DNA from 4 places in the Streptomyces sp. NPDC050422 genome. Region 1 is predicted to be linked to each of the others. Evidence: riboswitches for the same ligand, from Rfam matches in the RefSeq annotation. Region 1 holds a riboswitch; each other region holds the start of a gene.
The links. A riboswitch is a leader RNA that binds a small molecule or an ion and turns the genes downstream of it on or off. The one in region 1 is predicted to bind cyclic di-AMP.

Region 1 (4,098 bases):
GCGACCCTGGTGTGCCCCTCGGGCGACAGGTGCAGCCGGTCGTTGTCCCAGGCCCGCCGGTCCTGGACCGAGCGCAGGGACCACAGGTCGAGGACCGGGCAGTCGTAGCGGTCGGCGATGGACCGCACATGGGCTGTGTAGGTGGCGATCTTGCCGCGCAGATGCCGCAGCACCGGAACGTTGCGGGTGTCGAAGCCGGTGGTGACCATGACCGTGCCGACCGACCGGGTCAGGTCGGCCACCGCACGCTCGAAGCGCTCGGCCACGTCGTCGGGATCGGTGCCCGGCCGGATGATGTCGTTGCCGCCGGCGCAGAAGCTCACCAGATCGGGGGCGAGTTCCTTGGCGCGCGGCACCTGCTCCTCGACGATCTGGTCGAGGAGACGTCCTCGTACGGCGAGATTGGCGTACCTGAAGTTTCCGTGAGCGGTGCCTGTCGCCGCACCGAGGTCCGGGAGCTGGTCCGCGAGGAGTACCGCGAACCGGTCCGCCCAGCCGACGAAGGTTCCGTCCGGGCCGGGGTCACCGACTCCCTCGGTGAAGCTGTCGCCAATCGCCGCGTACGACCCGATGGCGCCCCGTTGGTTGATGACGCCCTGCTGGATGTTGTTCGAATCGTCTGCCACAAGGGCATATCCTGCACCGCCGAATGTGACCTACGCGACCGTAATATGGGGTTGACGGGTGGTGAGATAGACCACCCGGTCAGTTTTTGGTAAAGGGGGAATAAGTGCGGCTCCCAGCGCCCACGTCCAAGTGCCGGACGCCATAAGCAGAGGGACGGTGCGCCACCGCGCACCGTCCCTCCATGCATTGCTCAGGCCCGGGTCACCGGACCGGTGTTGCCCGGATCAGACGTTGATCCCGTGCGACGCCAGGTAGGCGATCGGGTCGATGTCCGAGCCGTACGCCGGACCCGTGCGGACCTCGAAGTGGAGGTGCGGGCCGGTGGCGTTGCCGGTCGAACCGGACAGGCCGACCTGCTGGCCCGCGGTCACGGTCTGGCCGGCCGAGACGGACAGCGAGGACATGTGGCCGTACTGCGAGTAGTGGCCGTCGGCGTGCTTGATGACAACCTCGTTGCCGTACGCGCCGCCCCAGCCGGCGGTGACGACGGTGCCGGAGGTGATCGCCTTCACGCTCGTGCCGGTCGACACGGGGAAGTCGATGCCGGTGTGGCTGCCGCTGGACCAGTTGGCACCGGAGGCGCGGTAGGCGGTGGTGTGGTTGCCCGGGACCGGGTGCACGTAACCGGAATCGTTGCTCTGGGAGGCCGGGGCCGAGGTCTCCTCGGACGACGAGGCGTCGGAGGAGGAGTCCGAGGTCGTGGAGGCCTTCATCTCGGTCTTGACCGGGGCCTTGGAGGCGGCCTTCGACGGGGTGGTGGCACCCGTGGAGGCGGTCGAGTTCTGGCTCACGGTCTTGCCGCCGAGCGTCAGCTTCATGCCCGGGAAGATCAGGCTCGGGTCGTCACCGACGACCTTGCGGTTGTCCTGGTACAGCTTCTCCCAGCCGCCCTTGAGCTTGTGCTCGGCAGCGATCTTCGACAGGTAGTCGCCGGAGACCACGGAGTACGTCTTGGAGCCGGCCTGCTTGTTCGCCACCGGCTTGGCCGGGGTGGCGTGCGTGGCGGCGGCCGACTTCGAGGTGGCGGGAGCGGCCTGCTCCGCGGCGTTGGCACCGGTGGCGCCGAGCAGCGGAAGGGCGATAACGGCTCCACCGGCACTCGCGACGACGACGCCACGGGCGATGATGCTGGGCTTGGGACGACGGTGCTTACCCGATATGGGCATGAAGGTTTTCCTCTCCGGCGCCTACGAGGTGAGCTGTCGGGTTCGGACTGGAGATGTCCGGTCGCGACTGGCGCGACTTCACCCCGAGCCGGCCGGATTCCCGGTCGGCGGCTTACCTGGTTCCCCCGCTCCTGCCACGCGGTGAGTGGGTGCGAATTCCGGGCGGCGGCAGGATTAGGCGGTCCGTCCGGATTGCAGCGAACGTAAGCGAGCCGGGACGACGGAAACAAGCCACGGGTTCCGTACGGGATTCCGTTCCGCGAAATCGGCGAGGAATTCCGGTCACACTCCGTGGATTACGGATCTTGGCTTTCCGCACGGTGCACGGAATACCCCGACGCCCCACCGCCACACACCGTCACGGATATGATCCCGCTCACGAGGGGCCGACCATCTCCCGCGCAAGCGGGGCATGTTCATCCAAAAGCCCCAATTCAGACATGTCATGCCCATCGCCCCATCCCGTCATGACATCCACACCGATCGGGCCCCTCCCAGCCGTCACGCCGACCCGGCGCGCCGACCCGCCGGGCGGGCCCGAAGTGCGGGCACGCCCAAGATGATTGCCCGAGGAATCAATGTCGTATCGTCACGAGAGTGGACCCGCGGGCGACACGCGCCTGCGGCAGAGCCTCCAGGAGTGACCGTGACGCAGCAGCTGCCGCAGACCCCGTCGACGGAGCCCGAGCTGGCGGGTGTCCGCAATTTCCGTGATGTGGGCGGCCTGCCCACCTCGGACGGCCGCCGGGTGCGGTACGGGCGGCTGTACCGCAGTGGTCACCTGGCGCACGCCACGGCCGAGGACGCCGCGTTCCTCACCGGCCTCGGACTGCACACCGTCTTCGACTTCCGCAACGTGGCCGACCACAAGCTGGACGGCCTGGACGTCGAGCTGCCGGGCGTACGCAATGTGAGCATCCCGCTCAGCGACCCGGCGGACGGCGCCGAGTTCTGGCGGATGGTGCGCGACGGCGACATGGACGAGCTGCGGTCGATCCTGGCCGACGGCAAGGGATCCGACCGCATGATCGCTTCCTACCGCCGGATCATCCTCGACCGTACGGCCGAGCACAGCCGGGTACTGCACGCCCTGGCCGAGGACAGCGTGCCCGCCCTGATGCACTGCGCCGCGGGAAAGGACCGCGCGGGCCTCTCGATCGCGGTGTCCCTGCTCGCCGTCGGCGTCGAGCGCGAGGCCATCGAGGCCGACTACCTCAAGTCCAACGACGCGCACCGCCGCTACAAGGTGCGCCGCAGCGACCCCTCCCCCGCCGGAATGTCGCCCGAGGTGATGGAGCTGCTCAACCCGCTCTTCGGCGCCCACCCCGACTACCTCGCCGCCGCCTTCACCACCATCGACGAGACCTGGGGCACCACCGACCGTTACCTCGCCGACGGCCTCAAGATCACCCCGGAGACACGGGAGCGGCTGCGCGAGCGCCTTCTCGACGAGATCTGACCGGCCGGCGCCCGCGCCCGTGGCTACTGGTTGTGCATCCCGACGGCGAACAGCAGATAGAGGAAGCCCGCGATGATGTGCCCGGCCACCAGGTAGGCGAAGAGCCTGATGACGAGCCCGCGGGGCATCTTCTTCTCCTGCGGGTCGTAGTTCTTGGGGCGGCCCGGGCCGAGCGGGTCGTAGTTCTCGGAATCGGACATGACAGGTCCTCTCTGACGACCGGCGGGCCGGTTGCGGGGACGGCGCCTCAGCGACGGTGGATCCCGCTGCCGAGGCACAGCTCGGCGGCGGGGCTCTGCAGCAGGGTGTGGACGAAGAGCAGCTCGGCACCGTCGCGGTCCAGGGCCGCGATCCGGTGCGGAGTGAGCGAGTCGAAGTGCGCACTGTCACCGGGAGCGAGGTCGTGGACGGTGTCCCCGAGGGTCACCCTGAGGTGTCCGGCCAGGACGTAGAGCCACTCCTCGCCGGGGTGGACGCGCACCAGGTCGCCCTGGGCTCCGTGCGGGACGCGGACGCGCAGGGCCTGCATCGCCCGGCCGGGCCCCCCGGCCTGCTGATACATCCAGCCGTCCGCCTCGGCCCCCTCGAACCTGCGGCCGCGGACGATCGCGTCACGTTCCGGGGGGATCTCGCCGAGCAGCTCGGAGACCGTCGTACCGTAGATCCTGGCAAGTCCGAGCAGCATCGGCAGCGAGGGCTGACGCCGGCCCGTCTCGAGCCGGGACAGGTGGGCGGGAGAGAGTCCGGCCCGCTGGGCGGCGGTCTCCAGGGTGAGACCACGGCTGCGGCGCAGATCGCGCAGGCGCGGCGCGACGCCGGGCAGCTCGTCGGCCACCCCTCCTTCTG
Region 2 (4,098 bases), on a different contig from region 1:
CTGCGGGAAGGAGATCTTCTCGCGCATCGACAGGGCGTCGATCATCGCCTCGGCCCGGTCGCCGATACCCCGCTTGGGCACGTTCAGGATGCGCCGCAGCGGGACGGTGTCCTCGGGGTTGGAGAGGACGCGGAGGTAGGCCAGGACGTCCCTGACCTCCTTGCGCTCGTAGAAGCGCACGCCGCCGACGACCTTGTAGGGCAGACCGACGCGGATGAAGATCTCTTCGAAGACACGGGACTGTGCGTTCGTCCGGTAGAAGATCGCCACGTCGCCGGCCTTGGCGTCGCCCGCGTCGGTCAGCCGGTCGATCTCGTCGGCGACGAACTGCGCCTCGTCGTGCTCGGTGTCCGCGACGTATCCGGTGATGCGGGCGCCCGTGCCGGCGTTGGTCCAGAGGTTCTTCGGGCGGCGGCTCTCGTTGCGCTCGATGACCGCGTTGGCCGCGGACAGGATCGTCTGCGTGGAGCGGTAGTTCTGCTCCAGCATGATCGTGGTCGCGTTCGGGTAGTCCTCCTCGAACTGGAGGATGTTACGGATGGTCGCGCCCCGGAAGGCGTAGATCGACTGGTCCGCGTCCCCCACGACGCACAGCTCGGCGGGGGCGTCCTCGGGGCCGGCCGGGCCGACCAGTTCCCGTACGAGGGTGTACTGGGCATGGTTGGTGTCCTGGTACTCGTCGACGAGGACGTGCCGGAAGCGGCGGCGGTAGTGCTCGGCGACGTCGGGGAACGCCTGGAGCAGGTGCACCGTCGTCATGATGATGTCGTCGAAGTCCAGCGCGTTGGCCTCGCGCAGCCGGGACTGGTACAGCGCGTAGGCCTGGGCGAGCGTCTTCTCGAAACCGTCGGCGGCCTGTCCGGCGAAGGTCTCCTCGTCGATCAGCTCGTTCTTCAGGTTCGACACCTTCGCCGTGAACGACTTCGGCGGGAAGCGCTTCGGGTCGAGGTCGAGATCGCGGCAGACCAGGGCCATGAGGCGCTTGGAGTCGGCGGCGTCGTAGATCGAGAACGAGGAGGTGAAGCCGAGCCGCTTCGACTCACGGCGCAGGATCCGTACGCACGCGCTGTGGAAGGTCATGACCCACATGGCGTTGGCCCGCGGTCCGACGAGCTGCTCGACGCGCTCCTTCATCTCGCCGGCGGCCTTGTTGGTGAAGGTGATCGCCAGGATCTGGCCCGGGTGCACCCCCCGCTCGGCCAGCAGGTGGGCGATGCGGTGGGTCAGCACGCGGGTCTTGCCCGAACCGGCGCCGGCGACGATGAGCAGCGGGGACCCGGCGTGCACGACGGCTGCGCGCTGCTCGGTGTTCAGCCCGTCGAGCAGCGCGGCCGCGTCGAGGACGGGGCGGTGGGCCCCGTCGCGGTAGTACGCGTCGCGGGGCGGCGGGGGCCCCTCGAAAACGCCCGCGAACAGGCCCTCCGGCACCGCTTCGGGTGCGGAGTCCTCGGGGGGCGGCGGGGGCCCTTCCTCCGTGTGCTGGAGGCCGGCCAGGAAACTGTCGTCAAAGAGGCTGCTCATCGCCTCCCGAGTCTAGGCGTGCGCACTGACACTCCGGGCCCGAGTGACCAACCACGCACTCACAGGGGGACACACAGAGCAAGCGGCGGACCGCACAGAGTGCGGGGATTCCGGCCCCGCCTGCCCCGCAGCACCCCGATCCGCAGAGGTCACGAAAATGTATCGGGCATATCGAACATCAACCTTCACAGCGGCACCATGAGTTGGCTAGCGTGCTCGTTCGGGCGGCCCGTACCCCCAGAGGCGATCCACGCCGAGCGGGCGTCCACGCCGAATCCGGGCTTCCCGTACGGGAGTCAGGAACCGGGGACCCACACGCATCACCGGGGTGAATCGGTCCGAATCCCCCCAGGACCGTAGGGCAGCCTTCCGTTCCGCCCGAACCCGACAGCTAACCCGGTAGGCGGTCCACGGAAGGAGATGCCGGCCTTGGCGTCGCATCGCAAACCGCGCACCCTGGTGCGCAGCACCGGCCCCGCCGTCGGGCTCACGACGGCCGCGCTGGCATCGGTGACCCTGCTGTCCACGCAGAGCGCACTGGCCGCCCCGGCCCCCAAGCCCAGCATCGAGGACGTACAGAAGAAGGTCGACGACCTCTACCGGCAGGCGGGCACCGCGACCCAGCAGTACAACCAGGCGAAGGAGGCGACGACCAAGCAGCGTTCCAAGGTGGACACGCTGCTGGACGACGTCGCCCAGCGCACCGAGAAAGTGAACGAGGCACGCAGGACGCTCGGCACGTACGCCGCCGCCCAGTACCGCGGCGGCGCCCTCGCCCCGACCGCCACTTTCTTCCTGGCCGACGACCCGCAGTCGTTCTTCGACCAGACCCACCTCATGGACCGGATGACCGAGCGCCAGACGCGCGCCGTGTCGGACTTCCGTACGCAGCAGGAGAAGGCGTCCAAGCAGCGGGCCGAGGCCGTGGCGAGCCTGGAGACGCTCACCGAGTCGCAGACGACGCTGCGCACCAGCAAGCGAGACGTCCAGACGAAGCTGTCCGAGGCCCGCGGCCTGCTGTCGAAGCTGACCGCCGAGGAGAAGGCGCGGCTGGCGGAGCTGGAGCGCAAGAAGGAGGCGGAGGCCAAGCGCAAGGCGGGGGAGCTGGCGAAGAAGCAGGCTGCCGCGAAGGCCGAGGCCGACCGCAAGGCCGATGAGGCCGCGAAGGAGTCCGGCAGCGGTACGGGGACGGGCACCGGAACCGGTACCGGCTCGGGTTCCGGTTCGGACACCGATGCCTCGACCAAGGCGGAGAAGGTCATGGCGTTCGCCAGGGCGCAGATCGGCAAGCCGTACGTCTGGGGGGCGACCGGCCCGGCCTCGTACGACTGCTCGGGGCTCACCCAGGCGGCCTGGAAGGCGGCCGGCGTCGACATACCGCGGACCACCTGGGACCAGGTGAACGTCGGCACCCGGGTCGCCACGGCGGATCTTCAGCCCGGGGACCTGGTCTTCTTCTACGACGACATCAGCCACGTCGGCATCTACAAGGGCGACGGCATGATGATCCACGCGCCGAAGCCGGGGGCGAACGTGCGCGAGGAGTCGATCTACTACATGCCGATCTACGGGAGCGTGCGGCCGGGCTAGAGCGGCTTCGGGCGACGAAAACGCCGCTGCCCGGACCCTCGGGGGGTCCGGGCAGCGGCGTTGCCGTCGGCTCAGGTCCAGAGCGTGGCGATGAAGATGTTGACGATCGTCAGTCCGCCGACCGCCGCGAAGAGGCCCTTGTCGGCCTTCTCGTCGTCGCGCTTGACGTAGACGATTCCAAGGATCACGACCAGGATCAGCAGCTTGATGCCGATCTTGATGTTGTTCACGGGGTGGTCGTCGGCCTGGTCGAGCCCGACCAGGGCGATTCCCGTGACCAGCATGGTCAGCGCGCCGTGCAGCATGGCCGGGACGAAGCGTGCCGTGCCCGCCCCCATCGCCTTCATCTGGGTGAGGAAACCGCCCAGCAGGCAGGCGATGCCGATGATGTGCAGGGCGACGAAGACATCAATGAGTACACGCATGGTTCCGCAGCCTAGCCGCGGCCATATCAGCACTCCGCAGCCAGGTGGGCCTTAGCGACCACTTGACCGCGAGATGCACCAATTGCCTGACTCTGATGCAATTTTTCCGATCGTTCGGCGACAACGCAACGCCAAATTCACACAATAGGCGTCATTACAACTCTTCCCCGTGTCCCGGGTTTAGCGTCCCTGCCAGGTGACCCGCACACCGCCGATCCGCACCCGGGCGGCGTTCCGGTCACCCCGCCGAGGTTCCGGCGGCGGGCCGCTCCCCCTGTTGGCGGCCCGCCACCGGGCCGGGCGGGCCCGTCGGTAGACCCCGGCGGGCCGTCGACAGGAAGGACGCCCGCCCTCGTGGCAGCGCACCGGAAACCCAAGCAGCGCCCGTACACCGGCTCTGCTGCCCGCACCGCAGCGACCCTCGCCCTCGCCGGGGCCGCGACCGCTGCCGCGTTGCCGGGATCCGCGCACGCCGATCCGGCGCCGACCCCCGCCCAGGTGAAGGCCGAGGTGGACCGGCTGTACCGGGAGGCGGAGGTCGCCACCGAGCAGTACAACGGCG
Region 3 (4,098 bases), on a different contig from region 1:
GAGTGCGGCGAGCACCTTCCGGCCGCGCTCCGACTCCAGGTGCGTGCCGGCGCTCCCGGCCCTGGCACTCTCGACGGCCGTGCCCGGACGGTACTTGCCGGTGAGGAACCCGGAGGCGAGGGCGTAGTACGGGACGGCCGCGAGGCCGGCTTCGGCGGCGGTGTCCTGGAGTTCGCCCTCGTACGTGTCCCTGGAGACGAGGTTGTAGTGCGGCTGCAGGGCCACGTAGCGGGCGAGCCCTTCGCGCTCCGAGAAGTCCAGCGAGGCCCGCAGCCGCTGCGGGCTGATGTTGGACGCGGCGATCTCGCGGACCTTGCCGTCCTTCACCAACTGGTCAAGGGCGGTGATGATCTCCTCGACCGGGACCGCCTCGTCGTCGAAGTGCGTGTAGTAGAGGTCGATGTGGTCGGTGCCGAGCCGGCGCAGCGACTCCTCGGCGGCGGCCTTGATGGTGGTGGCGGAGAGCCCCTTGTACGCGGGGTGGGCGCCGACCTTGGTGGCCACGACGATGTCGGAGCGGTTGCCGCGCGCGGCGAGCCACTTGCCGATGAGCGTCTCGGACTCGCCGCCCTCGTTGCCGGGGACCCAGGCCGAGTAGCCGTCGGCGGTGTCGACGAAGTTGCCGCCGGCCGCCGCGTACGCGTCGAGGACGGCGAAGGACTGCGCCTCGTCGGCGGTCCAGCCGAAGACGTTGCCACCGAGGGCGAGGGGGAAGACCTGAAGGCCCGACGAGCCGAGCGTGCGGAGAGAAGTCATGGGGGGACAACCGCTGCCACCCGCTCCGCTATTCCGTGGCCCGCACATCTGAACGGACCAGCCCGGCGGCCGGGGACAGACCGGCAGCCCTGACGTCGGGGGGTGAGCGTCAGGGCTGCCGGGGTTTCATCGGCCGGAGAACCGGCGCGGGGTGGGCGGTCTCAGACCGTCAGGCCCCGGGCGCTCAGCCAGGCCATCGGGTCGATGCCGGTGCCGTCCGCGGTGTGGACCTCCAGGTGGAGGTGCGGGCCGGTCACGTTGCCGGTCGCGCCGACGCGTCCGATGGTGTCGCCGGTGGTGACCTTCTGGCCGATGCTGACATCCATCGAGGACTGGTGGCAGAACCACAGCTCCGTGCCGTCCTCCAGCTCCAGGACCGTGCGGTAGCCGTAGGAACCGGAGTAGCCGGCCGACTTGACCGTGCCGCTGTGGATCGCCTTGATCGGCGTGCCGGTGGGCGCCGCGAAGTCGAGGCCCGTGTGGTAGCCGGAGGACCACATCGATCCGGCCTCGCCGAAGGTCGAGGTGATCGTGTACGAGGAGGTGGGGATGGCGTAGCTGGCGGCGAGCTTGGCGAGCCGCAGGGCCTCCGCCTTCTTCGCCGCCTCCTCCGCCGCCTTCTTCTTCTCGGCGGCGATCTTGGCCTCGGCGGCGTCCTGCTTCTTCTTCGCCTCCGTGGCGGCCTTCTCCGCGGCGGCCTTCTCCGCTGCCGCCTTGACCTCGGCGTCGGCGGCGTCCTGCTGCTGCTCGGCCTGCTGGAGGATGCGGGCGCGGAGTGCCTCACCCGCGTCGGTGGTGCCCTGCTCGGCCTCGGCGGTGGTGATGCCGGCGGTCGTCAGCGGGGCGGAAGCGGTCTCGGTCTTCTCGGCACTGTCCTCGGACTTGCCCGAGAACAGTGCGCCGACGCCCGGGAGGGACTTGGCGTCGGGGAGGTTGTCCGCGATGGAATCGGGAAGAGAGATGGAGACCGGCGGCTTGCTCTGGGCGGTGGCCATGCCACCCGCACCGACGGCCGCGATGACGCCGACGCCGAGGACGGTGGAGCTGCGGGCCAGACCATTGCGCTGCTTGGCGACGCGGTGCTTGCCGCGGACGGGGCGGACGGACTCCTCGGTGGGATTCCATTCCTCCCAGGCCCGGTCGGGCCCGGCCTCGTCGGCGCGGAAGTCGTTGCCGAAGTCACTGCCCCGATCGGTCCCGTAATCGGTCGCGTAGTCGACCCCGTACTCCGTACCGAAAGCGGTGGCGGGCCGGGTCGCGAAGTCATCGCCGTACTCGGACCCGAACCGGGAGGGAGCTTCGGGGGCAGGCTTGTTGGACGCCACGGGGGCGCACTCCTTTCCTTCCTTCTCGCCTACCGGGTTAGCTGACGGGTTCGGAGCAGGAAGGTCTCCTACGGGTTCCTCCGTCTCGTAACAAGACAGAGATGCCCGATTCACCCCATGTAGGTGGTTCCCCGGTTCCCTTGCGGAATTCGGCGCTCGCGCACGGTGCCGCCACTGACGGCGGCTGGGACAACCGCGCTGCGTTATCGAACGTTAATAGACACCGGGGTCCGATTCCAAGCCGTTCCCACTGATCGTTCACGTCCTTGGCCTGGACTTTACGGGACACAACCGGGTGGAATCGGGCGAGTTGATCACCCTTCACCCGCCATCCACTTTCTGATGTTGCGTCAAATGTTATGCGGAGGGGTGCCCTTCGGTTACGGACGGTGGCATTGCGGCCCACCGCTCCCGCCCACCCGGCGCGGGCTCAGCCGCCACCGTCTCCCAGGCCGACGATCTTCACGGTCCTGCGCCGGTCCGACTGGCCCTCCGCGGGCCGCCCGACCGCGAGGAGCGCCATGTCGTCCGTCGACTCGCCGCCCGTGTGCAGCCGCACGTCATCGGTCAGCGCGGAGAGAAGCTCCTCCGGCCCCGGGAAGATCCGTCCTCGCAGCCGCTCGGCGGGGTCATAGAAGACCCCTCCGGCATTACGGGCCTCGGAGAGGCCGTCCGTATAGAGGAGGAGTGTCGCCCCGGCAGGCAGGTCCCACTCGTCGGCCCGGTCCGGCCACGCCCCCAGGTCCATCCCCAGCGGCAGCGCGGGCAACGACGGACCGAGCACCTCCAGCGCCCCGTCCGTGTGCAGCAGCAGCGGCTCGGGGTGTCCGCGGTTGACGATCCGCGCCCGGGCCGCACCCGGCGGGATCTCCACGAGCACCGCGGTGATGAAGCCCTCCACCGCGTCGAGGCCGCCGCGCCGGCTCGACTCCCGCGCCAGCGCACGCTCCAGCCGCTGCGCCACGCCCTCCAGGGTCTCCTCCCCCTCGGCCGCCTCCCGGAAGGCTCCGATGACCACCGCCACCGTCTCCACGGCTTCCAGCCCCTTGCCACGCACGTCCCCGACCACCAGCCGCACGCCCTGAGGGGTGTCCGTCACCGAGTACAGGTCGCCGCCGACGAACTCGTCCGCCTGCGCCGCCTCGTACCGCGCGGCCACATGCAGCCCGCCGATCCGCTCGGCCGGTGTCGGCAGCACAGCGCGCATCGCGGTCTCCGCGATGACGCGGGCCGAAGCCAGTTGCTCGTTGCTGCGCCGCACGACCCCGTTGATCACCACAGCGAGGACGGAGACGGTGAGGACGGTGAGCAGTTCGATGGAGGGTACGACCTCGAACAGGGTGCCGCTGTAGGCCCGCAAACCGACGACCGCCAGCAGCGCGGCAGCCCCGGCACAGACGGTGCCGGCCAGCGAGAAGAACGGCGCGGCGATCAGCGGAGCCGCCGCGTACAAGGGGATGGCGGTGAACTCGGGCCGGGTCACGGCGTCGAACAGCACGCCCCCGACGATCATCAGCGCGGGCAGCGCCCGGACGAACCGGCGGGCCCGCACGTCACCGACAGGCCTCTTCCGCCGCTTCTCCCGCTTCCCCACCTGCTGGTCTCCTGCCCGGTCCATCCACGGCCGCGGACGGTACCGCGCACCACCCCCAGGTTTCCCGGAGCAGGGTCGCGGGGCGACTCCTCATCGGCCAATGGGGGTACGCGTACACACTGTGCGGCTCGCACCGAGCGACCCGGCGGGCCGACGGCGAACAAACGAATCAGGCCCGGCACGCTGTATGCATGCCGGGCCTGATTCTTCAGTAGCGGGGACAGGATTTGAACCTGCGACCTCTGGGTTATGAGCCCAGCGAGCTACCGAGCTGCTCCACCCCGCGTCGGTAAACACAACTCTACGGCATGTTCGAGGCACTCATGACCACCCGGCGCGAACGCCTCCGCGGGCGCCGCCCGGGGCCGGCCCACCGGCCGCATGGGCGGCCGCACGCCCGCCCATGACGGCCCCGCGTCCGCG
Region 4 (4,098 bases), on a different contig from region 1:
CCCGGATGACGGCCCAACTGGTCCTGTCCGCCCTGATCGCGGCCGACATCATGATCATCGCGGACATTCTCGCGCGGATCGTCATCCGGCCCTGGGAGACCCCGGTCAGCGTGCTGCTCGCCTTCGTCGGCGGCCCCCTGCTGGTGTGGATCGCCCGCTCCTCCCGGCTGTCCACGGCAGGGGTCCCGGCATGACGGACGTGACCCCGCCCGACAGCGTCGTGCTCCGCACCGGAACGCTGTCCTGGCTCCTGCCGAAGCGCAGCGCGCTCGCCGCCGCGCTGCTTCTTCCGCTGCTCGCCCTCCTCATCACGCTGGCGGTGATGGCGAGTTCAACCGGAATGAGCCTTTCGGAGACCCTCTCGGGACTGCTCGGAACCGGCGACGCAGGGACCGTCATGATCGTGCGGGACTTCCGGCTGCCCCGCGTCCTCACCGGCCTGCTGGTCGGTGCCGCCCTCGGAATCGCGGGCTGTCTCACCCAGACCCTGGCCGGCAACCGGCTCGCCACACCGGACCTGGTCGGCGTCAACGAGGGCGCCACCGCTGCCGTGGTCGCCGCCGCCGCGGGGTCCGCCACCGGCATGGTCGGCAACTGGTGGCTCGGGCCGATCGGTGCCGTGGCCGCCGCGGTCGTGGTCGTCCTGAGTGCCGGAGGAGCGGGCAGCGCGGGCTACCGGCTGCTGGTGGCCGGGATCGGCGTCTCCACCTTCATCGGCGCGGTGGGCGACCTGATCATGTCGCGCGAGAACGACAACACGGCGGGCGGCGTGTTCCTCTGGGCCGTCGGCAGCCTCAACGGACGCGACTGGGACGCCGGTGTGCCGCTGGCCGTGGCCCTGCTGTTCCTCGTCCCGCTCTCGCTCGCGGCCGGGCACCGCCTGCAACTGCTGCGCTTCGGCGACGAGGTGGCGAGCTCCCTCGGCGTCGACCTGCGGCGCGTGCGTACCGTCGCGCTCGTCCTGGCCGTGCTGCTGGCGGGCACGGCGGTCGGGGTCGGCGGCCCCATCGCCTTCGTGGCCCTGGCGGCACCGATCCTCGCCCAGCGGCTGACCGGGCCCACCCGTGTCCCGGTCACCGGCTCGGCACTGACCGGAGCCGCGCTCATCGCCGCGGCCGACGCGATCGGACGCGTCGCCGCTCCGGTCGAACTGCCGGTAGGGGTCGTCACCAGCGTCCTCGGCGGCCCCTTCCTTCTGTGGGTACTGCTGCGGCCCGACCCGGCCGCCGGAAAGGCGTGAGCCGCACATGACCGAGAATCCGACCGGCGCGAAGGCGGCCTTCGAAGCGGGCAACGACGCGGGCTTCGAGACGGGCAACGACGCGGGCTTCGACGCCGGCCTCGAAGTCCGTGGCCTGCACGCCGGATACCCCGGCCGCCCCGTCGTCGAGAACGTCGACCTCAGCGTCCCCGCGGGACAGGTCGTCGCGATCGTCGGCCCCAACGGCTGCGGGAAGTCGACCCTGCTGCGGACCGTCGCCCGGCTCCACCGGCCCGAGACCGGCACGGTCCTGATCGGCGGCACCGACATCTGGGAGACCGGCCGGCGCAAGGCCGCGCACCATGTCGCGCTGCTGCCCCAGTTGCCGCGCGCCCCCGAGGCGGTCACCGTGGCCGGCCTGGTGCGCTACGGCCGCAGCCCGCACCAGGGGCTGCTGCGCCAGTGGTCGCGCGAGGACGAGCGGGCGGTACGCGACGCACTGGACGCCACCGGAACCACCGCGCTGGCCGCGGAGCGCGTCGACCGGCTGTCCGGCGGTCAGCGCCAGCGGTGCTGGCTCGCGATGGTCCTGGCCCAGCAGACCCCGGTCGTCCTGCTCGACGAACCGACCAGCGCCCTCGACCTCGGGCATGCCGTCGAGGTGCTGGAACTCGTCCGCGAGGTCGCGGCCACCGGCCGCACCGTCGTCATGGTCCAGCACGACCTCGCCGCCGCCGCCCGTTACGCCGACCTGCTCGTCGCCATGAAGGGCGGCCGCGTCATCGCCCGGGGCGCCCCCCGCGAGACGGTCGACGAGGCGCTGGTGAAGGAGCTGTACGCGCTGGACGCGGACATTCTTCCCGCCCCGGGCGACGGCTCACCGGTCGTGGTACCGCGCAGCCGTGCCGCGGTGGCGGCCCGGCCGACACTCGCACCGTATTGTCCTGATTAAGCGATTATTCGCATTAGTCGGAAATGCTCAACAGGGTCGCGTTTCTACCGGCCACAGGCTCGCAAAGCCACCAAAACGCCCCTTTCGGGCGCAGTGGCCAGCGTCACGTTTTCGACCCCTGACGCGGAACCGGAGGTGCCGGTTCCCTGATGCGCCAAGAAAGTTGACCCGCGTCGGTGTGACCGGTGTCGCACATTTCCTTTGATTGATCTTGCGCATCAATTGTGATCACGAATTCCGGGCTTGTTTCGCCCGGCCTTTCTCGCTTACGGTCGCCGTCAATCCGGATGGAACGCCGAATCCTGCCGCCGTCCGGTAACCCGACACCACTCACGTACGGCAGGAGCGGGGGACCCAGGTTTGACGCCGGTCCGGATTTCCGGAGCGGCTTGGGGTGAAGTCGCCATGTGCGACCGGGCATCTCCAGTCCGAACCCGACAGCTCACCTCGCAGGCGGCGGAGAGGAAAAGCGCCATGCCCATCAAGGGTCACCACCGTCGTTCCAAGTCCACCTCCCTGACCCGCGGTTTCATCGCCGTGAGCGCAGGCGGAGCCGTTCTCGCGCTCCCCCTGATCGCTGCCGGATCGGCCTCCGCCGCGCCGGTCAAGCCGGTCGTGGCAGAAAAGGCCGCAGCCTCGACTTCCGTTGCGGGCAAGGAAATTGCCGCACAGAAGGCCGAGTCCACCATCTATTCCGTGGTCTCCGGAGATTCGCTTTCCAAGATCGCCCGTGGGCATTCCCTCAGTGGCGGCTGGGAGCAGCTGTACAAGGACAACCGGAACGTGGTCGGCGGCAACCCCGACCTGATTCACCCGGGCCTGAAGCTGACCATCGGTGCCAAGTCCGCGGCCGCCGCCCCCAAGGCCGCGACCAAGAGCGAGTACAAGGCGGAGAACACGTCCGGCAGTGCCTCGCAGCCGTCGGCCGACCGATCCGACAGTGCCGACCGCGCCGACCGTTCCGAGCGGACGACGGCCACGCCCGTCGCCGAGGAGATCGCCGACACGACCCCCGCGCAGACCGAGACGACTCCGGCGCAGGCCGCGACGGCGTACACCGACGACCTCGACGGCTGGATCAAGGAGTCCCTCGCCGTCATGGCCGAGAACGGCATCCCCGGCACCTACGACAGCATCCACCGCAACATCCTGCGCGAGTCCTCGGGCAACCCGCAGATCGTCAACAACTGGGACTCGAACGCCGCGGCCGGCACCCCGTCCCAGGGCCTGCTCCAGGTCATCCAGCCCACGTTCGACGCTTTCCACGTGCCCGGCACCTCGCTGGACATCCTGGACCCCGTCGCCAACATCACCGCCGCGTGCAACTACGCGGCGGCCACGTACGGCTCGATCGACAACGTCTTCGGGGCCTACTGACCCCTTGCGGGTCCGCCCCCGGGCGGAGTCGTGAGCAGGGGCGGAAGGGGGCTGAACTGCTCCCTTCCGCCCCTTTTGCCGTGCCGTACAACCCTTGTGCCGCAGCGCCGGTCAAACAGGGCGTCGGGAAGGCAACGGGCCCTTCCCGGCGTCCCCCCGGCCCAGCGGTCTGTCCGGCCCGATCGGCCGGACCGGCCTCCCCGCCCGGTCATCCTTGAACCGAGGAGCCGCTCGTGCGCACCAACCGTTCCGCCGCCGTTGTCGCGGCCGCATTCCTCCTGATCGCAGGGGCCGCCATCGCCGCGCCCTCCGCCTACGCCGGCACCCCCGGCGGAACGCGCGCACACGACCGCAACACCGACTTCGACGGCGACGGTTACGACGACGTGCTCATCGGCGCGCCCGGCGGGACCGTCGACGGAAGGAAGGGCGCGGGCTACGTGACCGTGCAGTACGGCGGGCCGGGCGGCATCGGAACCGTCCGCGGCGCCGTCCTCAGCCAGAACACCACCGGAGTGCCCGGCGCCGCCGAGGCCGGCGACGACTTCGGCCGGGCCCTGGCCACTGG

Region 2: linked by a shared signal. The riboswitch ahead of ACIBJG_RS13970 (NlpC/P60 family protein) and the one ahead of ACIBJG_RS22240 (peptidoglycan DD-metalloendopeptidase family protein) in region 1 are both predicted to bind cyclic di-AMP.
Region 3: linked by a shared signal. The riboswitch ahead of ACIBJG_RS03000 (M23 family metallopeptidase) and the one ahead of ACIBJG_RS22240 (peptidoglycan DD-metalloendopeptidase family protein) in region 1 are both predicted to bind cyclic di-AMP.
Region 4: linked by a shared signal. The riboswitch ahead of ACIBJG_RS10440 (transglycosylase SLT domain-containing protein) and the one ahead of ACIBJG_RS22240 (peptidoglycan DD-metalloendopeptidase family protein) in region 1 are both predicted to bind cyclic di-AMP.

Annotation. Positions count from the first base shown of each region.
Region 1 is NZ_JBITIE010000013.1:206,687-210,784, reverse strand. It holds gene ACIBJG_RS22245 (SGNH/GDSL hydrolase family protein) at 1-626, opposite strand, end outside; gene ACIBJG_RS22240 (peptidoglycan DD-metalloendopeptidase family protein) at 852-1,793, opposite strand; cyclic di-AMP (ydaO/yuaA leader) riboswitch at 1,799-1,951, opposite strand; gene ACIBJG_RS22235 (tyrosine-protein phosphatase) at 2,440-3,252, shown strand; gene ACIBJG_RS22230 (DUF6126 family protein) at 3,276-3,452, opposite strand; gene ACIBJG_RS22225 (helix-turn-helix domain-containing protein) at 3,500-4,098, opposite strand, start outside.
Region 2 is NZ_JBITIE010000008.1:86,937-91,034, reverse strand. It holds gene pcrA (DNA helicase PcrA) at 1-1,521, opposite strand, end outside; cyclic di-AMP (ydaO/yuaA leader) riboswitch at 1,780-1,943, shown strand; gene ACIBJG_RS13970 (NlpC/P60 family protein) at 1,942-3,111, shown strand; gene ACIBJG_RS13965 (hypothetical protein) at 3,183-3,536, opposite strand; gene ACIBJG_RS13960 (NlpC/P60 family protein) at 3,891-4,098, shown strand, end outside.
Region 3 is NZ_JBITIE010000002.1:22,963-27,060, forward strand. It holds gene ACIBJG_RS02995 (aldo/keto reductase) at 1-756, opposite strand, end outside; gene ACIBJG_RS03000 (M23 family metallopeptidase) at 918-2,081, opposite strand; cyclic di-AMP (ydaO/yuaA leader) riboswitch at 2,093-2,246, opposite strand; gene ACIBJG_RS03005 (PP2C family protein-serine/threonine phosphatase) at 2,512-3,699, opposite strand; tRNA gene ACIBJG_RS03010 (tRNA-Met) at 3,888-3,961, opposite strand.
Region 4 is NZ_JBITIE010000006.1:119,948-124,045, reverse strand. It holds gene ACIBJG_RS10455 (FecCD family ABC transporter permease) at 1-194, shown strand, start outside; gene ACIBJG_RS10450 (FecCD family ABC transporter permease) at 191-1,240, shown strand; gene ACIBJG_RS10445 (ABC transporter ATP-binding protein) at 1,248-2,153, shown strand; cyclic di-AMP (ydaO/yuaA leader) riboswitch at 2,437-2,622, shown strand; gene ACIBJG_RS10440 (transglycosylase SLT domain-containing protein) at 2,628-3,530, shown strand; gene ACIBJG_RS10435 (esterase) at 3,764-4,098, shown strand, end outside.